One region of the Blautia producta genome, then DNA from elsewhere that is predicted to be linked to it. Evidence: a T-box and tRNA genes for the amino acid it is inferred to sense, from the RefSeq annotation. Region 1 holds a T-box; the other regions hold tRNA genes.

Region 1 (6,025 bases):
ATACCTGTAATAGACTCAAACTCTGTGTTGGCTGTTCCGGCACCCACGCTGGGGACTTTATAGTAGCCGGAGGAATATTCCTTCATCAGTTTCCTGAACGTAGGGATAGGGTCCTCGGAGATATTCAGGAAATTCACAAGTGTAGGGTCAAAAAAAGATTCAAGCTGCAGGAAAATAATGTTGGGACGTTTTTCCCCTGTTTCAGGCAGGCCGCTCTCACTTTTCTCTATTTTTTTAATTGCAGCCTCCGAATAATCCCTTGGACAGCTGATACCCGTATTGAAAATGGTAGTAGCCAGGCAATAGGGATACCCGTAATCTTCATAGGCAAACGCAATATTTCCAAAATAGTTGGACAGCACCCTCTTTTCAAGTGCCAGCTTGGTGGTTCCCGCAAAAGCCAGCACCCCTGCAAGCACAAGAGGGATATTCAGCTTGTAGGTCATTTTCCCCTGGTATTTCGGTCCCTTCAAAAACAGAAATACCAGACCTATGACGGCTGCCACTGCCAGAACGATCACGATCACAAAAAAGACCGGTGACAAATATTTGTTGGCAATCTTAAACGCATCTGTGAGCAGATGCAGATCCGGACCGGTAAACGGTGTGACACGGTTTGCCAGAAGCACGCCGTTGACGATTCCCAGAACCAACCAGAAGATGGCCAGAAGGGTTCTCATGAAAACCCTCCGGCGCACCAGATAAACTAACAGTGTGGTAGTGAAGATCAGAAAGGAGTTGTACAGAAACACCAGAGGCCTTTCCGTCATGTAGACATATGCCTCACCGACGGAATGCCTGGAGATCGCTTCTATCACAAAATATCCCAGCATGACCACTACCATCTGAATCGGCAGAGAGAGCAGATTCAGATATTTTAACCACTTCTTATTCATAAATTTAACTCTCCTATAGCCTGCGCAGTTACCTGCCAAGCTGTGCAAGTCTTTCCTTTACCTGTTCCATCATATTTGTGTATTTCTCAAGCTTGGCCTTCTCTTCAGCCACCTTGCTCTCAGGCGCTTTGCTCAGGAATCTTTCGTTTTTAAGCATTCCGTTTACACGGGCAAGCTCTTTGTTCAAACGCTCCGCTTCTTTATTCAGGCGCTCAATCTCTTTCTCAATATCCACCAGCTCTGCAAAAGGCATATAGATGACAGCCTTTGATGTCACTGCGGAGACAGCGTCCTCCGCAATCCCTGCTTTGTCAGACTGGATGGTTACTTCACTGGCATATCCCAGAGTTGCGAAGAAGACTCTTCCGTTCTCAAATACCTGAAGGATCTCTTCCTCCTCTGAAACCACAAATACTTTTGCCTTTTTGCTTGGGGGTACATTCATATCTGTACGCACATTTCGGATGCTCCTTACAGCTTCTTTGATGATCTCCACTGCGCGCTCATCCTCTTTGAAACTCCACTCCTGTTTTTCCACCGGCCAGGACGCGATCATGATAGATTCCTCCTCCGGATGCAGGGTACAGAAGATTTCCTCTGTGATAAACGGCATATAGGGATGAAGAAGCTTCAGCGCATTGCCCAGAACTGTTTTCAGAGTCCAGAGTGCTGCTGCCTTGGTGTTGTCCTCGTCATTGTACAGCCTTGGTTTTACCATCTCGATATACCAGTCACAGAACTCCTCCCAGATAAAGTCATAAACTTTCTGGACTGCAATGCCCAGCTCGTATTTATCCAGGTTCTCCGTAACCTCTGTTGCCAGGGTATTTACTTTGGAGAGGATCCACTTGTCTGCGCTGGTCAGTGTGTTTAGATCGATCTCGGTCGGAACCTCCGCTTTTTCCAGGTTCATCATGATAAAGCGGGAAGCGTTCCATACTTTGTTGGCAAAGTTTCGGCTTGCCTCCACTCTCTCCCAGTAAAAACGCATGTCATTGCCCGGTGCGTTTCCTGTCATAAGTGTGAGCCGCAGCGCGTCAGCGCCGTATTTGTCAATCACCTCCAGAGGATCAATGCCGTTTCCAAGGGATTTACTCATCTTGCGGCCCTGGGAATCGCGGATCAGGCCGTGGATCAGCACATGGTGGAAAGGTGTTTTACCTGTCTGCTCCAGTCCTGAGAATACCATACGGATGACCCAGAAGAAAATAATGTCATAGCCTGTTACCAGTACATCTGTGGGATAGAAATACTCCATCTCCTCTGTTTTGTTTGGCCATCCCAGTGTGGAGAAAGGCCAGAGTGCGGAGGAAAACCAGGTATCCAAGGTATCCTCGTCCTGTGTCAGATGTTCACAGCCGCATTTTGGGCAGATCTTCGGCATCTCTCTGGCAACTGTTACCTCCCCGCATTTGTCACAGTAATAGGCAGGGATCCTGTGTCCCCACCAGAGCTGACGGGAAATACACCAGTCCCGGATATTCTCCAGCCAGTGCATGTAGATCTTATCAAAACGGTCGGGAACAAACTGCAGACTGCCGTCCTCCAGAGTCTTGATGGCAGCCTCTCCCATCTCCTTCATCCTGACAAACCACTGGGGCTTGATCATAGGCTCCACTGTGGCATGGCAGCGGTCATGGGTGCCGACACTGTGGGCATGGGGTACCACTTTCACCAGAAGCCCCTGTTCCTCCAGGTCTTTTACCATGGCTTTTCTGGCCTCATAGCGGTCCATACCCGCGTATTTGCCGCCCAGCTCATTGATGGTGGCATCATCGTTCATGATGGTGATCTCCGGCAGACTGTGGCGTTTTCCCACTTCAAAGTCATTGGGGTCATGGGCCGGTGTGATCTTCACACATCCGGTACCGAATTCTTTATCCACATATTCGTCTGCCACAACCGGGATCTCTCTGTCTGTCAGAGGCAGCTTCAGCATTTTACCAACCAGGTCTTTGTATCTGTCATCCTCGGGATTAACTGCAACAGCCGTATCTCCCAGAAGGGTCTCTGGACGCGTGGTTGCGATCTCTACATAGCGTCCTTCCTCTCCAACGATAGGGTAATTGATGTGCCAGAAAAATCCGTCCTGATCCTCATGCTCTACCTCCGCGTCAGAAATGGATGTCTGACATACCGGACACCAGTTGATAATGCGGGATCCTTTATAGATGTAACCTTTTTCGTATAATTTAATGAAAACTTCCTGTACTGCCTGGGAACATCCCTCATCCATGGTAAAACGTTCTCTGTCCCAGTCAGCAGATGCGCCCAGTTTCTTTAGCTGGTTGATGATCTTTCCGCCGTATTCCTCTTTCCATTCCCAGGCGTGCTTCAGAAATTCTTCTCTTCCAATCTCGTTTTTATCAATTCCCTGTGCTTTCAGTTTTTCAATAACTTTTACTTCCGTTGCAATGGCCGCATGGTCTGTGCCCGGCTGCCACAATGCTTCGTATCCCTGCATTCTCTTAAAACGGATTAGGATATCCTGCATGGTCTCATCCAGCGCGTGTCCCATATGGAGCTGGCCTGTTACATTGGGCGGGGGCATTACTATGGTAAATGGTTTCTTGTCTCTGTTTACTTCTGCGTGGAAATATTTGTTATCCAGCCATTTCTGATAAATTCTGTCCTCCAGACCCTTTGGGTCATAAGTCTTGGCAAGTTCCTTGCTCATAATCTCCTCCTTAAATTAAAAAACGCCCTTTACAGACTGCACTGTAAAGGGCGAAATATTCCGCGGTACCACCTTTTTTTCTCACTCATGTCCGTTAACGCAGACTACGCGTGAAGGCCTACTCCTGATTCATCCTTTACAAACCACTTTCTTCAGCCCTCCGGTTCAAAAGCTACCTTCCATCCATTCCCCTGAAACGATCTTACAGCCGGTGGATCGTTCTCTCTGTCAGGCTCCGGGATGTACTCCTCTTTCTCATCACCTTTTCATACGTCCCATCATAATCACATTATCTTGGTTTGTCAAGTGAATAAATTGTGAAAAACAAAAAAATAAGCCCGCTTCTACGGACTTATCGCTCACTTTGCAAGGGATATTTTCCCTCTGATCCTATCCTGGTTCTGTAACTGTTTCGTACAACCCAGTGAACAGTTACCTGATTCCTTCTATAATGAAGGGTGCGGATACACCAGGTAAAAGAATCAGAGGAATCCCTGCCGTTTAATCTGCTGCATAATTCTATAAATTCAGGTTCGGCCTTTCGGCATTCCATAATAAGAATTTCCAATGGAAATTCAGGTTGTAAACTTTGCACGGAAGTTTTCACCCTACTGCCATCAAGCAGGTTTCCTGGCTTATGGTTCATCGCTTAACCGCCTTCTCACATTTATATGCAATGGCATTGTGGCATCGCTCCCCATTTACAGTGACCGCATCGCTCAGGATTTGCACCTGATTCCCTTTTCACCAGCACTGTGCGGCCAGTGCGGATGCACTTGATTATTTTATGGAATTATACATATTTATGTTACCATTGTCAAAGGGTTCAGTCAACCCCCATTTGATGTACTGTTACTATTCAACCTTTCGGCTTCATAGCAACAAAGACATGCACACAGACTGCAAAAACCGCAGTCTGGCGCGTAGCTGCCTCGGGATTGCCTTGCGAATGCAAGGCAACACCTCGCGGGACAATGGAAGGCTGAACTGTTACGATGTACTCTCTGCTTTTTTGCTTTCACGTTTTCTTCTTGTCATAATGCCGCCGATCCGGCCTGTCTCTTTGGCAGAAAGACTCTTCCAACCTGACTCCAAAACCTGGTCAAGAAGACCCAGCTCCTCTGCTATTTCATATTTCAGCATCTCATCACGGGGAATCTTATTCAGATCAATCTTCTCATCATTTTTCTTGCTCATGAAAAGTCACACTCCTTTATAAATAATTAAAGTCTCTTTCAAGTATGACCTGTTCTTTTCTTTTTAAACAAATATGATTAAAAATGTTTTATGCTCAGCGGTATTCCAGATGTTCCCTGTTTCTTTCCTGATAAAAACATGTTACCATTTTCTTTGTAACAATTACATAACATTTTTGTAACAATTAAGGAGGTCTTTATGAAACACAAAATATTACCGGGATTTCTTGCGATGGCTGTGGTAAGCGCCATGGCTATCACCCCGGTCCGCGTACAGGCTGCTTCTATTGAGGATGTAAAGCAGAATCTGAAGAGCAAAGGTATTATCGTAGCAGGAAATATATCCAACCTGGACGAATTGAAACAAAAACTGGAAAGTATGGGCATTGACTGCTCCATTCCCGGCTGGCTGGTATCCCTCTGCCCGGAACTTCCGGGAAACGGACAGCCGGAAATGCCCGATTCTCCGGACGACAATCAGCCGGAAAACCCGGATATACCGGACAACGAACAGCCCGAAAATCCGGACACACCGGACAGTGAACAGCCTGAAGCCCCAGATTCTCCGGATAATGAACAACCGGAAATGCCGGATACACCGGACGGCGAACAGCCCGAAACCCCAGATTCTCCGGACAACAACAAACCCGAAACCCCAGATTCTCCGGACAACAACAAGCCCGAAACCCCAGATTCTCCGGACAACAACAAGCCCGAAAATCCCAGCCTCCCGGACACTGACACAGAGAATGCGGACTTTGTCCGTCAGGTAGTGGATCTTGTCAACCGGGAGCGTGCCAAAGCCGGTCTGTCACCTGTGACAGCCGATACTTCCATCCAGGCTGCCGCTCAGGTCAGAGCAAGGGAAATTGAGAAATCCTTCTCCCACACCCGTCCTGACGGAAGTTCCTTCAACACTGCCCTGACTCAGCAGGGCGTCACTTACCGCGGTTCAGGGGAAAACATTGCATGGGGCCAGAAAACCCCGGAGCAGGTTATGAACGGCTGGATGAACAGCGAAGGTCACAGAGCCAACATCCTAAATAAAAACTTCACCAAAATCGGCGTAGGCTACCACCAAAACGCCTCCGGCATTAACTATTGGACACAGTTATTCACATATTAAATTAAACACATACAATCATAAGTACACACCACACATAAATACAACGGCTGCAGTGTTCCCCACTGCAGCCGTTGTATTTTACTGTTTATGCTTATTTTTGTATGATGATTGAGGCAATAATACTCGATTA
Region 2 (6,025 bases), 830 kb from region 1:
AGGAATGGGTTAAAAAGGGATATTTTCCGGAGGGTGTGAACAGTCTCAGCGAGGATGACGGGCAGGCAAAGCAATTGCTCTATCAGGAGTCAGCAGCTATGTTTCTGGGTGGTTCCTGGAATACGGGAACATTCAAGAGTGATAATGAGGAATTTTATAAGAAAATAGGATGGTTTTCCTTCCCGGCTGTGGATGGTTCTGATGCGGATGCCTCCATACAGATCGGCACCAGCGGTTATTTTGTGTCATTTAATTGTGAAGACGAAAAGTTAAAAGCTGCCTTTGAAATGTGTGAATATTATTATGATGATGAGATAATTGAGAAGATGGTGGAAGAAAACAAAATACCGCCGGTTAAGAATGCAGGGGAACTTATCAAGGATCCTGTGGTAAAACAAATTCTGGAAGCAGCCAACAAAGCAAGTAATATGCAGATTTTCTATGACCAGTATATGCCGCCCACAGTGGCAGAGGTGCACAAGGATACCTGTCAGCAAATCTTCGGTCTGGCTGTTACACCACAGGAGGCAAATGCCACACTGCAGGAGGCTATGCAGACATATCTGAAGGAAAATAAAGAAGAGTAAAAGAGAATAAGAAGAAAAGGGCATGGGGAATCTCATGCCTTTTTCGGCGTAAACACGTACAGATGAGGAAGAAAATGAGAAGAATGATAAAAAAATACATGTCGTATAATTTTGATAAGAAAATAAAAATCTTCATATCACTGGCTATTACAGTTACCACGTTGTGCGTACTGGGGATATCCACTTTTTCTTCTATAAAAATCGTTACGGAAAAATCAGGTTCTTTGGCGGAGATACAGATGGAAACCCTGGCAAATGATTATCAGATGAGTCTTTCCGGATATTATGATATGGCAAAAGGACTTATGATGGATGAACAGGTAAAATCATTTCTCAAGCAGAAAGACAGGACAGCGCCGGAGCTTCTGGAACAGGTCAGACAGACCATCCACAATAATATGAACGTACAGTCCAATATTAATTTCATGGCGATCATAAATGTGAGGACACAGGAGTACGCATATAAAGGAAAGACATCACTGGAATACGCCGGATTAGAAAGAAAGATCCGGGAAGACTATCAGGCAGGCACGCTGGCAAAAAAAGGAGATGTGATCCTGAGCTACGCAGACCGGTACAATGGCAGGGAAGAGTATTCCATGACTTTATATTCCCCCCTTTACGATGTAAACCATGTAAAAAATCTATTGGGTATGGTTTGCATCAACATCAGGGGAAATCTTCTGGAGCGTATGGCAGATACCGATCACGCGCAGATGCCTCTGGAAATCATGATGGTTCACAGCAGCGGCGAAATCTTCTCCGCCGGTGATAAATCTCTGCTGGGCACGGGATTTGCCTTTATGGAGGAGCTTCAGGGAGAAAAAGGGGAGTTTAAAAAAGACAAGTCTCTGTTTGTGTACCGGAAAATGGGCATATGGAATTATTATCTTGTGGGGAGGATCCCTTATAAAGCCTTATACAACGACAGTCTCAAAACAGTGGCTCTTTTGTGTGTATGTATTGTACTGATGGTCATAGCCGGCATAGCGGCAGGCAGCCGTCTGGTCCGCTATTCCTATAGAGTAGTGGAAAAGGTGGTGAACGGTATGAGACGTGTTTCTGAAGGGGATTTGGAACATAGGATAACCCTTGACAATACAGGCGAGGATTTTAAGCAGATGGAGCAGGGCTTCAACTATATGATGGACCAGATGACAGAGCTTGTGGACCGGGTAAAGTTTGAGCAGCACCAGGCTGAGCAAATTCGCTTTAATGCCCTTCAGGATCAGATAAAACCGCATTTTTTGTATAATACACTGGAATGTATCCACTGGCAGGCTACATCCAGGGGGGATGAACAGGTTTCTACTATGGTAAAAGCCTTAGCCAACTATTACAGGCTCTGTCTCAGCAAAGGCAGGGATATCATACCTCTGAAACAGGAAATTGCTCATATTGAGAGTTATCTGACGATCCAGAATTTGAGATATGGTTCGATAATTGAGAGTGAGTTCAGGATAGCGCCGGAAATGTATTCCCTTCAGATACCAAAACTGACTCTGCAGCCTCTCGTGGAAAATGCCATATATCACGGAATCAGGATAGAAGATGAGACGAGAGGTAAGTTAGTGATAGGTGCGGAAGTAAAAGGGGAGAGCGCCGTGATCTCTGTCTCAGACAGCGGTATCGGCATGACAGAAGAGGAGATCGACAGGATAAACGCGTCCATATCAGAGTATGATGAGAACTTTGGATATGGCGTCCGCAATGTACATAAGAGAATCGAACTGCTTTTTGGAAAAGGATATGGACTGTATTATAAAATGAATAAAGAGGGAGGGGTTACGGTGGAGATTACTCTTCCTGCGGGAAAGCAAAAAACAGAGGGAGAAGATCATGTATAAAGCAATCGTTGTAGATGATGAGAAGATGATACGTGAAGGGATACGAGATACGATCCGATGGGAGCAGGTTGGAATCGGAGAGGTCTATACAGCGTCCAGCGGCAGGAAGGCATTGGAAATTATTGCCGAAAAACAGCCTGAAATCATGATAACGGATATCAATATGAGACGGATGACAGGGATCGAGCTGATAGAGCAGGTCAGGGAGATCCTGCCGGAAATGAAGGTGCTGGTGCTTACCGGATACGATGACTTTGAGTATGCCAGAACATGTCTCAGACTGAAGGTCCAAGAGTTCCTTTTAAAACCCGTAGACGAGAAGACCCTTGAAAAGGAAATCCGTAAACTGACAGAACAACTGGAAGGAGAGAAGCGAAAACAGAAGGAGCAGGAAGCAGTCCTGCGCACTGCCGGAAGCCGTCAGCAGGAAATCCTGGAGAACATCATGAGAGGCCTGATCTATGACCAGAATGCAAAAGATCTGGTATCCGCAGCCGGAGCCTATGGCATTGAGAGCGGCAAGACCATGCAGTTGGTGATCCTCATATGTGAAATACAGGATGAGGAAAAAGACGGTATTGCCGAAGGACTTTTAAATATGACGATCCGCAATATCTGTATGGGACTTCTCGACGCGCATCAGGAAGGAATCACGTTTTTCGACAGGCAGGACAGGGCACTTCTTTTGCTGTTCGGAGATAACAGCAATATGGAGGCCGTGGAAAAAACGGAGGAGATCGTCAATGTACTGCGGGAAGAACTGGACATTCGTGTGAAGGCTGTCCTGGGGAGTGTTGTAACAGAGCCGGAGGAGCTTTGTATTTCCTACAACAGTGCGCAATATCTCATAGAGTCATCCATGCCGCTCCAGCAGGTCACCCAGACAGTCAAAGCAAAAAACAGACGCCGGCTTTTCATGGATACTTTTACAGAGTTAAAAAACAAGATGCTTGTTGAATTGGGAAATGTGGAAGAGGCAGCCCGGATCATGGATATCTTTGAAATTGCTTCGGATTCTTATAATGTGTCTGACTCGGTAGTGCGCAGATGCTGTTTTGAATTGGTATCCACCCTGTATTTTGCAGTTGTCAGTAATTGCGGGGAGGAGAAGAAGGGAAATCTGGATTCTTTTTCTTATATGATCCTCCATAGCCAGAGAAAAGAGATTTTTTCTTATACAAAAGATTATATTGAAAAATTATTCTATCAGGAGGAGGGCGGCCACCAGATTGTGAGAAAAGTGGAAACCTACATCAAGAACCATCTGGAGGAAGAGCTGTCAGTGGGTGGTTTAGCTGCGCAGGTATATCTTTCACCCAATTATTTTTCAAAGCTCTTTAAAAAATTTACAGGGAAAGGATGTAATGAGTATATAGTGTTCTGCCGCATGGAGAAAGCAAAACAGCTCTTGGAGAGCACAGATCTGAAAGCGGGGGAAATTGGGCAGGCTGTGGGATACCATGAAATCAATTATTTCTCTCTGGCATTTAAAAAACAGACGGGCCTGTCGCCTATAAAATACAGAGAGAAATCCAGGGCGGTTTAGAGAGACTGCGTTTACCGTCCTATGCTGGAGCTTCAGGCAAAGAGCCAGGAGAGGATTTTGGAGAAGGGGTGATATTGTGACATAAGGAGATATAAGGAGGAATACGGAGGAAACGGTCTGATCAATACAGTACCCTTCCTCTGAAATTCCGGTGAAGATATCCGAAATTTCCATGCTTTGCGGCTGCCAGATATTAGAGATGGAAGAAAAAGAGATTTTTGTATTTTTTTGAAAAAAAGGTATTGACATTTGACACAATTTAAGGTTATAATAGCAAAGCAGTCAAGCGATGGCAAAGACTGTAAAACAAAATGGGATCTTAGCTCAGCTGGGAGAGCATCTGCCTTACAAGCAGAGGGTCATAGGTTCGAGCCCTATAGGTCCCATTCTTATGCCAAAAGCAGAAGAATTACACATGGCGAGATAGCTCAGCTGGCTAGAGCATACGGTTCATACCCGTAGTGTCGAGGGTTCAAGTCCCCCTCTCGCTACTTGCTGTACAAGCAGCATACAATCAAATAAAAGTCATGGGATCTTAGCTCAGCTGGGAGAGCATCTGCCTTACAAGCAGAGGGTCATAGGTTCGAGCCCTATAGGTCCCATTCTTTTGCCAAAAAGCAGAAGGATTACAGACGGCGAGATAGCTCAGCTGGCTAGAGCATACGGTTCATACCCGTAGTGTCGAGGGTTCAAGTCCCCCTCTCGCTACTATAGAAAGAGGATTTTCAACTTATTTTATTGAGTTGAAAATCCTCTTTTGTGATATTTGGTTCTATTCTCAATTGTTTTCTCTACTTTTTAATATTCGCCACAGTGTACTGCGTCCGATGCCAAGACGCCGGGCAGTTTTTTCTTTGTTTCCCTTTTCCTCGTTTAATATTAATTTAATAATCTGGTAATTGATTTCATCCAGAGATTGTTTCAAATCTATGGACATAGCACGATCAGCGGGGGCAGCAGGAATATAAGGTTCTTCCCGGCGGAGCAGTTGTTTAACACTTTCTACAGAAATATAAGAGGTAGGTGTGATCACCACAAGCTCTTTAATGATTCTTTTAAGTTGATCTAAGTTATTTTTCCAGGGAAAATCCTTCATAATAGCCATAGCATCCCCATCAAATCCTATGATCTGTTTTCCAAGGGCAGCATTAAGCTTGTTGATATATAATGTAGAAATACTGGGTATATCCTCTTTGCGCTCCCGAAGCGGCGGAAGGTTTAAAATAAGGCATGAAAGATGGTTTGCCAAATAATTATAAACTGTTTCCGTTTCAGCATAAGCCTTTTCATTGGTTACCAGTGAAAATATCAGTCGGTTGTGCTTATGCAGGTCAGTCTGTTCCAGATAGGTAAACAATTTGGAAAGCTGGTTTTTATTTAGTGCTCCGGGATTTTTGATGTATATGGTGGTGTGTACGTGAGTCAGAGGAGAATTTTCACTGCCTATTAGCGAATTCCATTTGCGTTCATTCATAAGGGGGCAATCTATCGTATAGAGCGGATTGCTCTCATAGGGACCGTTTTCATATAAAAGATGTGCGGCTTTATCCTTTCCGGTTCCGGTTTCGCCCAATATCAGGACGGGCTGATTTGTTTTACTGTATTCTGTAATGGATTGCTTTACACTGCCTACATTATTTGCACTACTGTAGTAAGTGATAAAATCACTGGGTTGTCGGTCGGGTTTATTATAAATGGATATGCTGTTGTCTTCAGGTTCATATAGCGCTTTTTTCTTCTGTATACTGATCGTTGTGTAAGTATGTTCTTCATATAGCAGGTGTCTGTTGGAGAGAATGACGGTTTCATGATCGATTTGCCGTTCCACTGTCTGATCAGGGATTTGGAGAAAAGAATCCAAATAACAATGGACCAGGTTCATCAGATGGGAATCCATGTCACTTGCGGAGAGACTCGAGAACCAAAGCGTACCGGAGGCATCATAGATCAGGAAATCATTTTCACCTTCTGTGAGTATGGCCTGAAACAAATCTTTTTGTTTATGGACATACTGAGAAGAATTTACCAGCTTAACAGCTTCATTT
Region 3 (6,025 bases), 1.0 Mb from region 1:
AAAATGCCATATTTCTCATCCAGGTACGCGTCAATGTTCATCTCACATACATTGTGGAACAGATAGAAATCAAAATACTCCACTTTGCATTTCTCCAACTGTTTTTCAAAAATTTCTTCCACTTTATCCATATTGGAGAGATCATACCCCGGAAATTTAGTTGCAAGATAATAGGTACTGCGGGGGTATTGATCCAAGATCCTGCCCATAACGGTTTCTGAATTCCCCTCATGGTACCCCCAGGCTGTGTCGTAATAATTTATTCCATGTTCCATGGCGTATGCCACCATCTCTGCGGCTGCCTTCTCATCAATCCTGGAATCTTCTCCGTTTATGACCGGAAGACGCATAGCTCCCATTCCCAGCGCAGATAATTTCATGTCCTGAAAATTCTTATAGATCATTTTGTCCGCTCCCTTCTTATACTGATCATTACTATTTTAAATCATTCTCATGCATAGCACAAATACTTATAAAATATGGATTTCCATAACCCGCAGCTATAGTGTCCCGTCGGGATGCGGCTATTCTATGTGAAATCCCGCCTTCACATAAGCCCCTCCCAAATCAGCACTGCCCAACAGCAGTTTACCTCCATGCATCTCGCAGTACAGTTTACTCAGATACATTCCGAGGCCAAAATGCTTCAGGTCATCTGCAAGGTTATCATGGTAGAAGGGTTTCGTGATCTCTTCTTCCTCTCCATGAAATCCCTCCCCGTCATCCCCCATGGAAATAAAAAGCATTCCGTCTGTCACCTCCATAGTAATGAGGATCATATGCCGGGCATACCGCACTGCATTTCCCAGAAGATTCTCATACACCTCACATATCAAGGAAAAATCACCAAAAAAGCCATTTGGCATTCCCTCCGATCTTATGACGGTTCGGCAGGATTCCTTGTTGGCCAGAGCCTTTGCCGTCTGTTCCATGTATCTGAGCAATGCAGAGGTCTCTATCTTATCCATATGAACCGTTCTCTCTTCGATGCCGGAAAGCCGCCTCATCTGTTCCACAAAGGCATTCAGCCTGTCAATCTGCTGCATTCCCGAGGACAGCATTTCCTCCATGTCCTGCTGGCTTAACTGCCCCGCAGGCAGAAACTCCATAAGCGTTTCCTGGTATCCCCGCAGCACTGCAAGGGGGGAACGGATATCATGGGCAATGACCGCCTTCAGCGTTCTCTCCTGTTCCACCATGCTCCAGAGCTGTCGGTTGTTTTCTTGAAGCTGGGAGCGCATACGGTCAAATTCCCGGCACAGACTTCCCATTTCATCCTTTTTCCTGTAATCTACAGGAAAGTCCAGATGGTTTTCCTGTATTTTTCTGGAACCTTCTGTCAGTATCTGAAGCGGCTCCCTGATCTTATCACGGTAAAAGCAAAAAACCGCGATCACACTGCCGATCATAGGCAGTATAAGCATAGACCATGTTTCCACCGCGTCGCAGATCTGGGTCATGACATAATCTCTGTGAAGCATATCCTTCTGTGCGGGCCTTGTGATCTCCGTGATATTTCCTGTCTCCTCCTCAAAGTCCAGATGTTTATCCCAGTCTGTATATTCCGCCCAGATTTGTCTCTGAGTCCCCTCCGCCATTTTGATAACCACGGCTGAGAGGAAAAAGGTGATAATGATCGCCGCAGTCATGTAAAGTACAATTGTTTTCCTAAGCGAAAGATTCCTTATTTTTTCCATCGGTACCCACTTCCCCATACAGTCTCAATATACTCCGTGCCGGTATATTCTCCTATTTTTCTCCGTATTCTTCTTATGAGTTCCGTGATCACCCTGCTGTCGCCCTCCGCATCATAGCCGCAGACCCTTTCATAGATCCGCTCCTTGTCAAACACCTGACCCGGATTTTTGGAGAGGAATTCCACAATATCGTACTCCAGTTTTGTAAGCTCCAGCTCCCGGTCATCATACAGGGCTTTCCTGGCACTATAGTCCAGCAGCAGCCCCTCCCTGTATCTGAGATTTGGCTTTTTCCTGCCTCGTTCCTCTCTTTTTATATGTGCCGTGATCCTCGCCTCCAGTTCCTTCAGGCTGAACGGCTTGACAATATAGTCATCTCCCCCGGAAAGCAGGCCGTTTATCCTGTCCTGCTCCTCAACTCTGGCTGTCAGGAACAATATGGGACATGAAACGAATTCCCTGATCTTCATACACAGTTCTATTCCGTCCATACGCGGCATATTAATATCCAGCAAGATCAAATCCGGGTTATCCTCTATTTTCTCCAGGGCCGTTAAGCCGTCATCTGCAAGCAAAATGCTGTATCCCCTTAAACGGAAATAATTTTCCAGCATTTTGAGCAGGGCTTTATCATCATCAACAAACAACAATTTATACATATATCTTCCCTTCCATGCCCTATAGACGAATTATTTTCAAAACAAAAGAGTGCGGCAGATTTTCTGACAAATGAAAAAAGCCGGGATTTACCGCTGCAGCTCCCTGTCACAAGATCCTATAACTGGAATTATACTATAAAAACTTGTATCCTACAAATAAATCACCCCGGAAATACTCTTGCATTTCTCAAACAAAGTGCTATAATATTTTATATGGAAGCATAGCTCAGCCGGGATGAGCGTTCGCCTCACACGCGAAAGGTCAGGAGTTCGAGCCTCCTTGCTTCCATTATTTTTTTGGGGATATAGCTCAGCTGGGAGAGCGATACGTTCGCAACGTATAGGTCACGGGTTCGAATCCCGCTATCTCCATGAATTTTCTTTCTCACATCCCATAAAAGGCAGTATTATGCTGCTTTTCATAAAAACTTTAGTATATTCATACAAATATCACCAACCCTTCACATTTTTTCCAAGAAATGGTCATAATTACCATGTATACTCTTATTATAAAAAGAGTAAAGGAGGCTTAACACATGATAGGAACTTTAATGAATAATGGCCGCACCTGTGTTCTCAAGGAGAACGGCGGCAGCAAAAAGATACCCGTTCATCCGGAACAATATGTATATGTGCAGGTCTCCAATGCGTGGATACCTGCCATACTGAAATATTCCGGTGAACGGCAGAACTGGTATTTTGAATACCTGCCCAAGCTGCCTGTAAATGGCTGCAGGGTTATGACAAAGTAAAAACAGAATACGGCAAGATAAACCGGGGGGACTGTCGGTTAATACTGATTTTTAAAGCCCCTACACCAAAACAAGCATATCCCGCAGATTTCCTTGCTTTTCAGCAAAGGACGTTCTGCGGGATATGCTTGTTTTTCTTTACTTCTCCTATTTTAGGGCGCAAAATCCCCTTTTTACATATTTGCAGCTCCGCTCTGGCAGCTAAGCTGTCTTTTGATCAGATTTTCCTGCGTATTTCTCGATCTCATGGTAAAGAAACCGATGATATTTATTTATATTCCGGCCAATTGCATACAGCATGAATTCTTTATACACTTTTTCTGAATTGCGGTAATTGAACCGACGGAAGTTTTCGTTTTCCTTGATGTCCCCGAAGTGCCCTTCGGTCTGGATGGAACGGATCTGGCGCTTCAGGATCCCCTTCTCACTCTGGATGTTGGCATTGGATGCTTCTTTCAGTTCCTCCCACTGCTCATTGATCTTCATGACTTTATTTCGGTCACTGTTTTTTTCCGCATTGTACTTATACAGACAACGGGATTTATGTTCACAGCCGCTGCAATCTGCACATCCATAGACTTCCCATGTCTGGCTATACCCGTCCTGCTCCTTACTTTCTGTCCGGATATGACGAAGCTCTCTTCCGTCATGACAGATATAGTAGCGCTCATCTTCAAAGATATGGGTTGTCATGTTGTAATATTTGCTGATATCTTCTTTATAGGCACGGGTTTTCCGTTTTTCGTGATCCTGGAGTTTGATATAACTGGCAATCCCATTGTGTTTCAGATACAAGAGGTTTTTCTCGCTGCAGTATCCGCTGTCTGCTGTCACTTCATCCAATACTTTACCAAAGGCTTTCTGATGCTTCTCCAAAACCGGGATCAGGGTGTTATAATCTGTACGGTCATTGCTCACGTATCCGTGAACGATGAAATAGTTCTCCACCGCGATCTGAACGTTGTAAGCTGGTTTTAACTGACCGTTGAGCATGTGGTCTTCCTTCATCCGCATAAACGTTGCTTCCAGATCCGTTTTGGAATAACTGTTGCGGTCTTTCCCCATGATTTCAAAGCATTCTTTATATCCCATCAGGCGGTTTCCGCATTCCTCCAGTTCCTCATACAGTTTTTGAAGCTCGGACTTCGTTTTTCCCTTACTGTGGACGAATGATATCCCCTCACCTTCTGTGATCTGCATCAGATTCTTCTGAAGCTTCAAAATCTCAAGAGGGGAGCAGTTATCTATTTCGATGATTGTATTGTTTGAGAGCTTCTTATGCTTTGTCAGTTTTCGTTTCCGGTTTTCATCAATCACACGCCTGACTTTTTCCATGCCTTCGATGATGAACATCTTTGCATCCCCAAGGTCGTATTTCGCTGCATACCCATTTTCATGCAGAAGTGTATTGTACTTTTCATAAAGTGCATCTATCTTATCCAAAAGACCTGCAAGATGGTAATTGATGCTCCCTCTCCAGACAAAAGTATAGCGGTTTGCATTGGCTTCCAGCTTCGTACCATCAATAAAGAGTTCTTTGAGCGTGATCAGGCCCTCTTTTTTCAATTGGCGCATGAATTGGTAATTCAGCTCATCCAGAAGATCACCCGTCAGTTTTTTATTCTTGAATTCATAGAAAGCATCCCGCTTCGGTTTCTGCCCTTTGGTCAGCCAGATAAAAGCAAGGTCCCTTTCGCATAATTCAACAATACGGTCAACAGAACGCACTCCGCGCATGTTTGCGTAGGTAACGACAGCATACATCATGATTGGATTGTACCCGGTTCTTCCCTTATCTGAACAACAGGCAAGCAGGCCTGAAAAATCTAATTCCTCCATCACTTTTTTTAGGGTATAAACTGGATCGTCATCGGGTAAATGCAATTCGAAGAAACTGAAGTTAATTTTCTGTTGCCCTAAATCAAAAAATTCGTTATAATAATCTTGTTTAAGCATAGTTCTATTATAACATGGAACGGAGGAAAAGATGGTTGTCGTTAGCCATCTTTTTTTCTGTTTTAGGATATAGTTCAAGGGGAGGATGTGACCGATGATGGTCAAATCCTCCCCTGTTTTAGGCTATCTATTTCCCGACAGCCCCTTTTTTATTGGTAACGTGTTTCTTTACCAATGTTGTATTCTCCTCCTCTTTTGATATAATGGTTAACAAATGTTAACGAAAGGAGTCCACTCATGGCAAAACATGCAGTAAAAATTCATACCTCATTATGCATCGGCTGTGGTTTATGCGCAAAGACATGTGCTGCGCACAATATCGTACTGAAAAATAAAAAGGCAGAAACCATATTAGATGACTGTATCCTGTGTGGTCAGTGCTCTGCAGTCTGTCCAAAGGAGGCAGTCACCATCAGCGGCTATGATACAAAACCGATCACCCAAAATGGCACTGTACACCTGAATCCCCATGAAGTCCTGGATGTCATCCGCTTCAGACGCACCATACGGCAGTTTCAAAAGAAAGAGATTCCTCATGCTGTGCTGGAACAGATCCTGGAAGCAGGCAGTCTCACACATACAGCCAAAAATATGCAGGATGTCTCCTTTGTGGTCCTTGAGAAAGAAAAAGACGCTGTGGAACAGATGGCTGTCCGCCTCTTTAAAAAACTAAAGCCCTTTGCGGATTTGTTCAGTCCTATTGCCAGACTTAATAAAATACACCCACATTTTTTCTTCTTCCAGGCACCTACTGTCATTGTTATCCTGGCAAAAGACAAAACCAACGGCATACTCGCAGCACAAAATATGGAGTTTGTGGCAGAGGCCAACGGGCTGGGTGTGCTGTTCAGCGGATTTTTCACATCTTCCGCCAACATATCACCGAAGATCAAAAAGGCGCTGAACGTTCCCAAAGGGAAAAAAGTGGCTGCCACCCTGGTATTAGGTTATCCCGGTGTAA

What was found. A T-box is a leader RNA that pairs with one kind of tRNA and senses whether it is charged. The one in region 1 lies ahead of BLCOC_RS04605 (valine--tRNA ligase), so its partner is inferred to be a tRNA-Val.
Region 2: it has a tRNA-Val gene. The T-box ahead of BLCOC_RS04605 (valine--tRNA ligase) is inferred to sense a tRNA for this amino acid. The anticodon was not compared.
Region 3: it has a tRNA-Val gene. The T-box ahead of BLCOC_RS04605 (valine--tRNA ligase) is inferred to sense a tRNA for this amino acid. The anticodon was not compared.

The regions. Positions count from the first base shown of each region.
Region 1 covers NZ_CP136422.1:1,071,996-1,078,020, reverse strand. Annotated here, with positions in the region: gene BLCOC_RS04610 (LTA synthase family protein) at 1-896, opposite strand, end outside; gene BLCOC_RS04605 (valine--tRNA ligase) at 925-3,573, opposite strand; T-box leader at 3,617-3,841, opposite strand; cobalamin riboswitch at 4,177-4,368, opposite strand; gene BLCOC_RS04600 (small, acid-soluble spore protein, alpha/beta type) at 4,564-4,770, opposite strand; gene BLCOC_RS04595 (CAP domain-containing protein) at 4,969-5,895, shown strand.
Region 2 covers NZ_CP136422.1:1,906,764-1,912,788, forward strand. Annotated here, with positions in the region: gene BLCOC_RS08340 (extracellular solute-binding protein) at 1-587, shown strand, start outside; gene BLCOC_RS08345 (sensor histidine kinase) at 662-2,434, shown strand; gene BLCOC_RS08350 (response regulator) at 2,427-3,980, shown strand; tRNA gene BLCOC_RS08355 (tRNA-Val) at 4,294-4,366, shown strand; tRNA gene BLCOC_RS08360 (tRNA-Met) at 4,398-4,471, shown strand; tRNA gene BLCOC_RS08365 (tRNA-Val) at 4,510-4,582, shown strand; tRNA gene BLCOC_RS08370 (tRNA-Met) at 4,615-4,688, shown strand; gene BLCOC_RS08375 (sigma-54-dependent Fis family transcriptional regulator) at 4,759-6,025, opposite strand, start outside.
Region 3 covers NZ_CP136422.1:2,104,012-2,110,036, reverse strand. Annotated here, with positions in the region: gene BLCOC_RS09295 (aldo/keto reductase) at 1-404, opposite strand, end outside; gene BLCOC_RS09290 (HAMP domain-containing sensor histidine kinase) at 525-1,697, opposite strand; gene BLCOC_RS09285 (response regulator transcription factor) at 1,685-2,356, opposite strand; tRNA gene BLCOC_RS09280 (tRNA-Val) at 2,572-2,645, shown strand; tRNA gene BLCOC_RS09275 (tRNA-Ala) at 2,656-2,728, shown strand; gene BLCOC_RS09270 (hypothetical protein) at 2,893-3,108, shown strand; gene BLCOC_RS09265 (IS1182 family transposase) at 3,310-5,064, opposite strand; gene BLCOC_RS09260 (nitroreductase family protein) at 5,302-6,025, shown strand, end outside.